Linked DNA regions of Frankia casuarinae. The protein of the gene in region 1 binds, or shares a complex with, the protein of each later gene. Links are inferred from orthologs where the notes say so. Each region holds a gene or a part of one and is shown in the gene's direction. Other genes may lie near its edges.

What was found. Proteins that work in one complex are often made in the same cells at the same time.
Region 2: sucB (region 1) and FRANCCI3_RS18930 share a complex: the UniProt entries of both Bacillus subtilis proteins name them as parts of the 2-oxoglutarate dehydrogenase (OGDH) complex. The link is inferred for Frankia casuarinae from one-to-one orthologs.

The regions. Positions count from the first base shown.
Region 1 is NC_007777.1:3,705,323-3,710,867, forward strand. What follows is about bases 1,547-4,393. They hold sucB (2-oxoglutarate dehydrogenase, E2 component, dihydrolipoamide succinyltransferase), read left to right. Parts: upstream 1,547-2,161; coding sequence 2,162-3,625; downstream 3,626-4,393. Other genes in these bases: lpdA (dihydrolipoyl dehydrogenase), read left to right, coding at 1,547-2,019; FRANCCI3_RS15765 (protein kinase), read right to left, coding at 3,653-4,393. Outside these bases: FRANCCI3_RS15750 (leucyl aminopeptidase), read left to right, coding at 1-340; more of lpdA, read left to right, coding at 637-1,546; more of FRANCCI3_RS15765, read right to left, coding at 4,394-5,446. UniProt on the Bacillus subtilis protein: E2 component of the 2-oxoglutarate dehydrogenase (OGDH) complex which catalyzes the second step in the conversion of 2-oxoglutarate to succinyl-CoA and CO(2).
Region 2 is NC_007777.1:4,493,359-4,497,698, forward strand. What follows is about bases 6-4,340. They hold FRANCCI3_RS18930 (multifunctional oxoglutarate decarboxylase/oxoglutarate dehydrogenase thiamine pyrophosphate-binding subunit/dihydrolipoyllysine-residue succinyltransferase subunit), read left to right. Parts: upstream 6-405; coding sequence 406-4,140; downstream 4,141-4,340. Other genes in these bases: FRANCCI3_RS18935 (DUF6104 family protein), read left to right, coding at 4,286-4,340. UniProt on the Bacillus subtilis protein: E1 component of the 2-oxoglutarate dehydrogenase (OGDH) complex which catalyzes the decarboxylation of 2-oxoglutarate, the first step in the conversion of 2-oxoglutarate to succinyl-CoA and CO(2).

The DNA.
Region 1 (5,545 bases):
CGAGAGCGTCTGGCCGATGCCCCTTCCGCCCGATCTGCGCAAGGGACTGGACTCGACGGTGGCCGACATCGCCAACGTGCCACCGGGAGGCAACCGAGACGGCGGCATGCTGGTCGCCGCGCACTTCCTCGCCTCGTTCGTCCCCGAGAAGGTGTCCTGGGCGCACATCGACATCGCCGGTCCCTCCTGGAACGGTGGAGAGCCCTACGGCCACACCCCCAAGGGAGGCACCGGCATGATCGTACGCACGCTCGTCCAGCTGGCGCAGGACCGCGCGACGACGACGGCCTCCCCCGGTTCGGCCACCGGTTCCCCGGCTGAGTCCCCGGCCGAGGGCTGACCTGCGGGGGAAGGTAGGTACACAATGGTTGCTGGCGCCTCGCGCAATGCAGCACAGTCACGCCCATCCGAGCGGCAGTGGGCTCACGACGTGAAAGACTGGCATCCGGTTGCCGTGGCTAGGCGAGCCGTGGCCTGACGCTCCTGCTTCGGCTGCCGCGCTCAGCGGTGGGAACGCCGTCGGGGGCGGCGGCCAACCGCGTCACCGGCTTTGTCACTCGACGTAGCAGACGCTACTAGTAACGCTCTCGGCACCACCGGCAAGACCACAGGATTCAACGAGAAGGGACCCCTGGCGTGGCGAATTCAGCGGCCGGTCCCGTCGACCTGGTCATCCTCGGTGGCGGCAGCGGCGGATACGCCGCCGCGCTGCGCGCCGCGGAACTCGACCTGAGCGTCGTTCTGATCGAGAAGGACAAGCTCGGCGGCACCTGCCTGCACCGAGGTTGCATCCCGACCAAGGCGCTGCTGCATTCGGCGGAGATCGTTGACAACATCAACGAAAGCGAGGCCTTCGGGGTTCGCTCGACCCTCGACGGCATCGACATGGCCGCGGTCAACTCCTACAAGGACTCGGTCATCGCCGGGCTCTTCAAGGGGTTGACCGGCCTGATCAAGTCCCGGGGGATCGAGGTCGTCGAGGGATTCGGCCGGCTGGTCTCCCCGACCGCCGTGGCCGTCGGCGACCGGGTCATCGAGGGTCGGCACGTCCTGCTCGCGACCGGTTCCTATTCCAAGACCCTGCCCGGCCTGGACATCGACCACGACAAGGTCATCACCAGCGATGACGCCCTGACCCTCGACCATGTGCCGGCCTCCGCGGTGGTACTGGGCGCCGGGGCCATCGGATGCGAGTTCGCCTCCGTCTGGCGGTCCTACGGGGCCGAGGTGACCATCGTCGAGGCGCTGCCGCACCTCGTCCCGCTCGAGGACGAGTCCAGCTCCAAGCTGCTGGAGCGTGCCTTCCGCAAGCGCGGCATCAAGCAGCATCTCGGCGCGCGGTTCTCCGGGGTGAAGTCCACCGACCAGGGCGTGACGGTGTCCCTCGAGAACGGGACCACCATCGAGGCCGAACTGCTGCTCGTCGCGGTCGGTCGTGGACCGGTCTCGGAAGGTCTCGGCTACGAGGAGGTCGGCATCGCGACCGACCGCGGCTATGTGCTGGTCGACCGTCAGCTACGCACGAACATTCCGACCGTGTCCGCGCTGGGCGACCTGCGGCCCGGGCTCCAGCTCGCCCACGTCGGCTTCGCCGAGGGCATCTTCGTCGCCGAGCAGCTTGCCGGGCTGGGCCCGGTGCCGGTCGACTACGACAACGTTCCGCGGGTCACCTACTCCCACCCGGAGGTGGCCTCGGTCGGCCTGACCGCCGCGGTCGCCAGGGAGCGGTACGGCGAGATCAAGACGGTCACCTACAACCTGGCGGGCAACGGCAAGTCCCAGATCCTCAGGACCTCCGGTGCGGTCACTGTGATCGCGGTCCCCGATGGTCCGGTGGTGGGCGTGCACATGGTCGGCGACCGGGTCGGCGAGCTCATCGCCGAGGCTCAGCTCATCACCAACTGGGAGGCGTTCCCCGCCGAGGTCGCCCAGCTCATCCACCCGCATCCCACGCTGTCCGAGGCTCTCGGCGAGGCGCATCTGGCGCTGGCCGGCAAGCCCCTTCACGTCCACGGTTAGCGGGCACCGCCCTGGATCGTGCCTGCCCGTGCCACCCCCGCGGCCCGATCCGCCCAGGATTCAGGCCACGCCAAGCATGAGCGCCTCCGGCCGGCCGCCCGCGCGGTGCAGATGCCGGACGCGACAAAGGAGTCGTTCCAGCATGTCTGTATCTGTCACAATGCCCCGGCTCGGGGAGAGTGTCTCCGAGGGAACCGTCACGCGGTGGCTGAAGCAGGAGGGTGAACGCGTCGAGGCCGACGAGCCACTGCTCGAAGTCAGCACCGACAAGGTCGACACCGAGATCCCCGCCCCCGCCTCCGGTGTCGTCAGCTCGATCAAGGTCGCCGAGGATGAGACCGTCGAGGTCGGCGTCGAGCTCGCGGTGATCGACGACGGGTCCGCGGGTGGCGGCACCGCACCGGCGCAGGCCACGCAGGCGCCCGCCGCGCCGGAGCCGGAACCCGAACCGGCGCCGGAACCCGTGAAGCCGGCTGCCGCGGCACCGCCGCCTCCGCCCACTCCGACGCCCGCACCCGCGCCGACGCCCGCACCCGCGCCGACGCCCGCACCCGCGCCGACGCCCGCGCCGGCACCGGCGTTCGCTCGTCAGCCGGAGCTCACCCCGGTCCCGGCCCAGACCCCGGCCGCCGCCAACGGGAACGGCGGCGGCATCGGTCGCTACGTCACCCCGCTGGTGCGCAAGATGGCCGCCGAGCTCGGCGTGGACCTGGGAACCGTGGCGGGAACCGGGCCGGGTGGACGCGTCACCAAGCAGGACATCCAGGACGCCGCGCGGCCGCGGGACGCGGCTCCCGCGGCGCAGGAGACTCCCGCGACCCCCCCCACAGCCCCGACAGCCCCAGCCGTGGCGCCGACCGTGGCGCCGACCGGCGCTGCCCCCGTCCGCGGCCAGACCGAGAAGCTCTCCCGCCTGCGGGCGTTGGTCGCTCGCCGCATGGTCGAGTCGCTGCAGATCAGCGCGCAGCTCACCACCGTGGTGGAGGCCGACGTCACCCGGATCGCGCGGCTGCGGGACCGGGCGAAGAGCGGCTTCCAGGCTCGGGAGGGCATCAAGCTGTCATTCCTGCCGTTCTTCGCCTTGGCGACCTGTGCGGCGCTGCGTGAGTTCCCGCAGCTCAACTCCAGCATCGACGTCGAGGCGGGCACGGTCACCTACCACGGAGAGGAGAACCTCGGCATCGCCGTGGACTCCGAGCGTGGTCTGGTCGTGCCCGTCATCCACAACGCCGGCGATCTCAACCTCATCGGGCTGGCCCGCAAGATCGACGACCTGGCGAGCCGCACCCGGGCCAACCGAATCTCGCCCGACGAGCTCGGCGGCGGCACCTTCACCCTGACGAACACCGGCAGTCGAGGCGCCCTGTTCGACACGCCGATCATCAACCAGCCGCAGGTGGGCATCCTCGGCACCGGCATCGTGACGAAGAAGCCGGCCGTCGTCGACGATCCGGAGCTGGGCGAGATCATCGCGGTTCGTTCGACGGTGTACCTGTCCCTCACCTACGACCACCGCATCGTCGACGGTGCCGACGCGGCTCGCTTCCTGGCCTTCACCAAGCACCGGCTGGAAAACGGAGCCTTCGAAGCCGAACTCGGCCTGTAGCCCGGTCACGGCCGGCTGACCGTCCGGTCAGCCGGCCGTGACCGGGACGTTCTCCGAGACCCGCCAACCGGAGCCGGTACGGATCAGGGTGAGGTCACGCCGTTCCGGCGACTTCGCCGCCTGATGCGCCAGCACCTTCCCCCCGGCGTCGAGGAAGTCGTAGGCGTTCAGGCGTTGGGTGACCCGCAGCACGGTGCGGTCCGGTTCCTCGACCCGGACCTTGAGATCGAGGATGTCGCTGCGCAGTGCCGAGGCATGCGCCCCCCTCGCGACCACCTGCCTCATCAGCGCGATATCCGAAGCGTGCAACTCACTACCCGCGGCATCAGACTCCGTCAGGAGGCTCTCGTCAGCCCGCTCGAACGCACGGCTGCGCGCGGTGTTCAACTCGGCGAGTACCGAACGCCAGACCTGCTCGGGCGACTGATTGGCGACCGGCGACGCCGTCGGTCCCCGCCCGGCCGCGGAGGCTGCACCGGTTGGTGGCACGGACGTCCCGGCCGCGCCGGGTGCATCGTCCTTCTCCGGGCTGGCCAGCAGCAACGCGACGGCCGCCACGACCACCAGCAGGCCCAGCCCGGCGGTCACCGGGAACAGCAAGCGCTGGCGGCGGGCTCCCACCCGACGCGGTCGGCGCGCGGAGGTCGGCCGGGTGCTCCGGCCCGGGGAGCCGAGGCCCCCCGGGGGCCTCGCGGGACCCGGGGAGCCCGAGGCGGTCGTGTGCCCGCGCGGACCTCGCTGCGTCCCCTGGCCGCTTCCGGTGGATCCGCCGGAACGCGGTGACCGCGGCCCCGGAGCAGCCGCACCCGGGGTGGCCGACCCCTTGCCCCCGGAGCCCCGACCGCCACCGCGGGCGGCCTTCCGAGGGTTGGTCGTCGCACGGGTCGATCGTCGGGGCGGTGGCGGCAACGAGTCGAGCAGCTCCGCGGCGTTGACGGCCGTCGCTCCGGTGATGGCCCGGTCGGGCGGGGCCGGATCGTCGGGCGGGTCCACCCAGGGGATCGCCGGCAGGGTGTCGGTCGGCGAGGGACCGCGCCGCGCCGCGCCACCCGGCTCGCCGCCGCCCACCTCGCCGCCGCCCGCCAGGCGGACCGGGAGCGGAGTCGCGCTGCGGGCCAGCGACGCGGCGAGTTCCAGGGCGCTCGGTCGCCGACGCGGGTCGTCGATCATGGCGGTCGCCACCGCCACCGCCACCGCGGCCGCGTCTGGCCCGGTGGCCTCACGCATCGCCCCGAGCAGCAGAGTGGCCAGGTCATGGACGTCCGCGGACGCGGCCTCGGGTGGAATCGGATCCGGTCTGGCGGCGTCGGCCAGCGCCGCGACCCCGAGCCCGATCAGAACCGGACGACCGTTCGGCTCCAACAGGATGTCCGCACGCTCGAGCCGGCCATGCACGACGCCGACGGCGTGCGCGGCGGCCAGGGCCTGCGCGATCGGCAGACCGATCGTGACGACCTCACCGGGGTCCAGGTCCCCGCGGGCGGCGAGCAGCCGCGCGAGGCTGACACCGCCGACGACCGGCTCGGTGATCAACGCCAGGCCCTCCGCGGTCGGCAACACCGCCACGACCGGCACCAGATGGGGATGCTCCAGGTCCACGAGGGCCCGGGCCGCGATGACCGCCGCGGAACGCAGCACCGGGTCCGGCGCCAACCGCACCCGCCGCACCACGCACTCGATTCCGGACTGGTCGAACTGACCCGACCAGAGCTCTCCAGAGCCGGCGTCCCGCAGGCGGGAACGCATGCTCACCCCCGGGACCTCGGGTACGCCGCCGACGCGCCGGGCCGGCCTGTCCGCGGAATCGTCGGTGAAGGTCACAAGAAGCGACGCTAGGCTCAAACCGGTCCGGTCTGCCTACCTCTTCGTCCGGTTGTGGATAACTTTTTACGATCCACCGCGGGGTATGCGATCGACGAC
Region 2 (4,340 bases), 790 kb from region 1 along the record:
AACGACACCAAGGGAGAAAAGACACCGAGGAGCAGAAACATCAGGAGGCAGACGCCGGCCCGCCAGGTCGCCTCACGGGCGTAGGTCGCTCGAAGCGACATTTATTGGGTCCGGGGGCCATGATGCGGGCCGGCGTCACCGAAGCATAACCGACGGCCCGCCCGGGAGTATCCCCACCGCGCGGTGAACGATGGAACGATCTCGCTCTCGCCCTGATTGGCTGTAGCTACCGGACGTTCCCGGCGCCGGTCCGCCCATCCCGGAGAACACGCCGAGCAATCTACTCGTAACCGATCATGGACGGGCCAGGCCGGGATGCCCAGAGCGGGTAGGATAGGCAGACGGTGGCGGAAGGGCCTTATCGGAGGCCGAGAAGCGAGACCGTGGATAGAGGCGAATGGCCCCGTGACAGCACCGACGGTACCTGCGTCAGGACCTGACTTCGGACCCAACGAATGGCTGGTCTTCGAGATCTACCAACAGTTTCTCGAAGATCCGCAGAGCGTGTCGCCGGAGTGGCGCGAGTTCCTCTCCGATTACCACCCCGGCGCGCCGCCCGCCGCCGCGGGCGGCGCCGGGCAGGCCGCCACGGCGGCACCTAACGGGGAGGTTTCGCCGGATGGTGAGGTCTTCCACACTACGCCTGTTCCGGTGAAGCCGAGCGCGGCCGCGCCGTCTACTCCGGCCGCGCCGGTCCCGGCGTCGGCACAGCCCGCCGGGCCCCCGAAGCAGGCGGCACCCGCCGACAGGCAGGCTCCGGAGGCGGCCACGCCGCTGCGCGGCGCCGCCGCCCGCGTGGTCAGCAACATGGAGACCTCGCTGCACATCCCGACGGCGACCTCGGTGCGGGCGGTGCCGGCCAAGCTGCTCGCGGACAACCGCATCGTGATCAACCGGCACCTGGCCCGCTCCAGCGGCGGCAAGGTGTCCTTCACGCACATCATCGGCTACGCGATGGTCAAGGCGCTGGCCGCGCATCCCGTCATGAACGCCTCCTACACGGAGGTGGGCGGCAAGCCGGCCGTCGTCCAGCCGGAGCACATCAACCTGGGCCTCGCCATCGACCTGGTGACCCCGAAGGGCCGCCAGCTCGTTGTCGCCGCCGTCAAGAAGGCCGAGACGCTGGACTTCACCCAGTTCTGGCAGGCCTACGAGGACCTCGTGCGCCGGGCCCGGACGAACAAGCTGACCACCGACGACTTCACCGGCGTCACCATCAGCCTGACCAACCCCGGCGGCATCGGCACCGTGCACTCGGTGCCCCGCCTGATGGAGGGCCAGGGCACGATCATCGGCGTCGGGGCGATGGAGTACCCGGCCGAGTTCTCCGGCGCGTCGGCGAACACCCTGGCGAAGCTCGCGATCTCCAAGATCATCACTCTGACCAGCACCTACGACCACCGCATCATCCAGGGCGCCCAGTCGGGTGAGTACCTGCGCCGGATGCATCAGCTGCTCCTCGGCGAGGAGGGCTTCTACGACGAGATCTTCCAGTCGCTGCGGGTGCCCTACGAGCCCGTGCGCTGGGTCGCCGACATGCCGGTCGTGCACGAGGGCGACCTCGACCACAACGCCCGGGTGCTGGAACTGATCCACGCCTACCGGGTGCGCGGCCACCTCATGGCGGACACGAACCCGCTCGAGTTCGCCATCCGCAGCCATCCCGACCTCGACATCATCAGCCACGGGCTGACCCTGTGGGACCTCGACCGCGAGTTCGCCGTCGGCGGCTTCGCCGGGCACCGGACGATGTCCCTGCGCGACGTCCTGGGGGTCCTGCGCGACTCGTACTGCCGTCGGGTCGGCATCGAGTACATGCACATCCAGGAACCGGATGAGCGTGCCTGGATCCAGGCCCGGGTCGAGCGGGCCGCGGAGCGGCCGGACCCGGCCGAGCAGCTGCACGTGCTGGAGCGGCTCGGGGCCGCGGAGGCGTTCGAATCTTTCCTGCAGACCAAGTACGTCGGCCAGCGCCGGTTCTCCCTCGAGGGCGCCGAGTCGACGATCCCCGCCCTCGACGAGGTTCTCTCGCGTGCCGCCGGCGCGGGGATGGACGAGGTCGTCATCGGCATGGCCCATCGCGGCCGGCTGAACGTGCTCGCCAACATCGTCGGCAAGTCCTACCGGCAGATCTTCGCCGAGTTCGAGGGCTACCTCGACCCGCAGACGGCGCACGGCTCCGGCGACGTGAAGTACCACCTCGGCGCCGAGGGCGTCTACACCGGCCAGGACGGCCGCACGGTACCGGTTTCGGTGGTCGCGAACCCGTCGCACCTCGAGGCGGTCGACCCGGTCACCGAGGGCGTCGTCCGCGCCAAGCAGGACATTCTGGACAAGGGCTCGGCGGGTTTCACCGTTCTGCCGGTACTCGTCCACGGCGATGCCGCGTTCGCCGGGCAGGGGGTCGTCGCCGAGACCCTCAACCTGTCCCAGCTGCGGGGATACCGCACCGGTGGCACCGTGCACCTGGTCATCAACAACCAGGTCGGATTCACCACCTCGCCGGACTCCGGCCGGTCGTCGGTGTACGCCACCGACGTCGCCCGGATGGTCCAGGCACCGATCTTCCACGTGAACGGGGACGACCCGGAGGCGTGTGTCCGGGTTGCGGCGCTGGCGTTCGAGTACCGCCAGGCGTTCCACAAGGACGTCGTCATCGATCTGGTCTGCTACCGGCGGCGCGGGCACAACGAGATGGACGAGCCCTCGTTCACCCAGCCGTTGATGTACGACACCATCGCCAGCAAGCGTTCGGTGCGCAAGCTCTACACCGAGGCGCTGATCGGCCGCGGGGACATCACCCGCGAGGAGGCCGAGCAAGCGATGAAGAGCTACCGCGCGGAGCTCGAGAAGGCCTTCGCGCAGACCCGGGACACCACCCCGGCGAGCTCGTCGCCGCAGCCACGCATCATCACCACCCCGGAGGAGGCCGCCGCGGCGGCCGCGGTCAGCACCGCCGTGTCCGACGAGGCCGTGAAGAAGGTCATCGAGACCCAGGTCAACCTGCCGGAGGGCTTCACCGTCCATCCACGGCTGCGTCCCCAGGTCGAGCGGCGGGCCCAGATGGTGGAGACCGGCTTGATCGACTGGGCGCTGGCGGAGACCCTGGCCTTCGGAACGCTCCTGCTCGACGGCCGCTCGGTGCGGCTGACCGGTCAGGACAGCCGGCGGGGCACCTTCGGCCAGCGGCACGCCGTGCTGGTCGACCGGCACAGCGCCGCGGACCACACCCCGCTGCGGACCCTGCGCCACGGCCTCGACGGCACCATCGTGAACGACGGTGTCGGCACCTTCTACGTCTACGACTCGCTGTTGAGCGAGTTCGCGGCGATGGGCTTCGAGTACGGCTACGCGGTCGCCCGGCCGGACATGCTGGTGCTCTGGGAGGCGCAGTTCGGCGACTTCGCCAACGGCGCCCAGTCGATCATTGACGAGTTCATCACCGCCGGTGAGGCCAAGTGGGGCCAGCGGTCGGCGGTCACCCTGCTGCTGCCGCACGGCTACGAGGGTCAGGGTCCCGACCACTCCTCCGCCCGCATCGAGCGCTTCTTGTCGCTGTGCGCGGACAACAACATGACGGTCTCCGCACCCTCGTCCCCCGCCAGCTACTTCCACCTGCTGCGCCGGCAGGCCCTCTCGCCGGTCCGGCGTCCGCTGGTGGTCTTCACCCCCAAGTCGATGCTGCGGCTGAAGGCCGCAACGTCCACCGTGGCCGAGCTGACCGGCGGCGGCTGGCAGCCGGTGATCGACGACGGGTCCGTCACGGACCCGTCGGCCGTGCGCCGGATACTGCTCACGGCGGGCAAGGTCTACTACGATCTCGCCGCCGCCCGGGGGAAGCACGACGACGCCGAGCGATTCGCCCTGTTGCGCGTCGAACAGCTCTACCCGACGCCCGGGCCGGAGCTCGCGCAGGTCCTGGAGCGTTACCCGAACGTGACGGACATCGTCTGGCTCCAGGAGGAGCCGGCGAACCAGGGCGCCTACCCGCACATGGCCCTCAACCTGACCGAGTTCCTGCCCGGCGACATCCGGCTGCGTCGCATCTCCCGGCGCGCCGCCGCGGCCCCGGCCTCGGGGTCGTCGAAGGTGCACGAGCGCGAGCAGCAGGCCCTGGTCGAGGCGGCGTTCGAGAACTGAGCACGCGGCCGGCGGAGCGTCGCCCGATCCGAGGACCGTCCCGCCGCACCGGTGGTGTTCCCGGGCCGCCGTGCCCGGCAGCGCCACCGGCGTGCGGCGGCCGGTCCGGCTCGCCAGCCATCCGCTCGCCAGACAGGGGGCAGCGATGTACTTCACCGACCGGGGGATCGAGGAACTCGCCGCGCGGCGCGGCCCGGAGA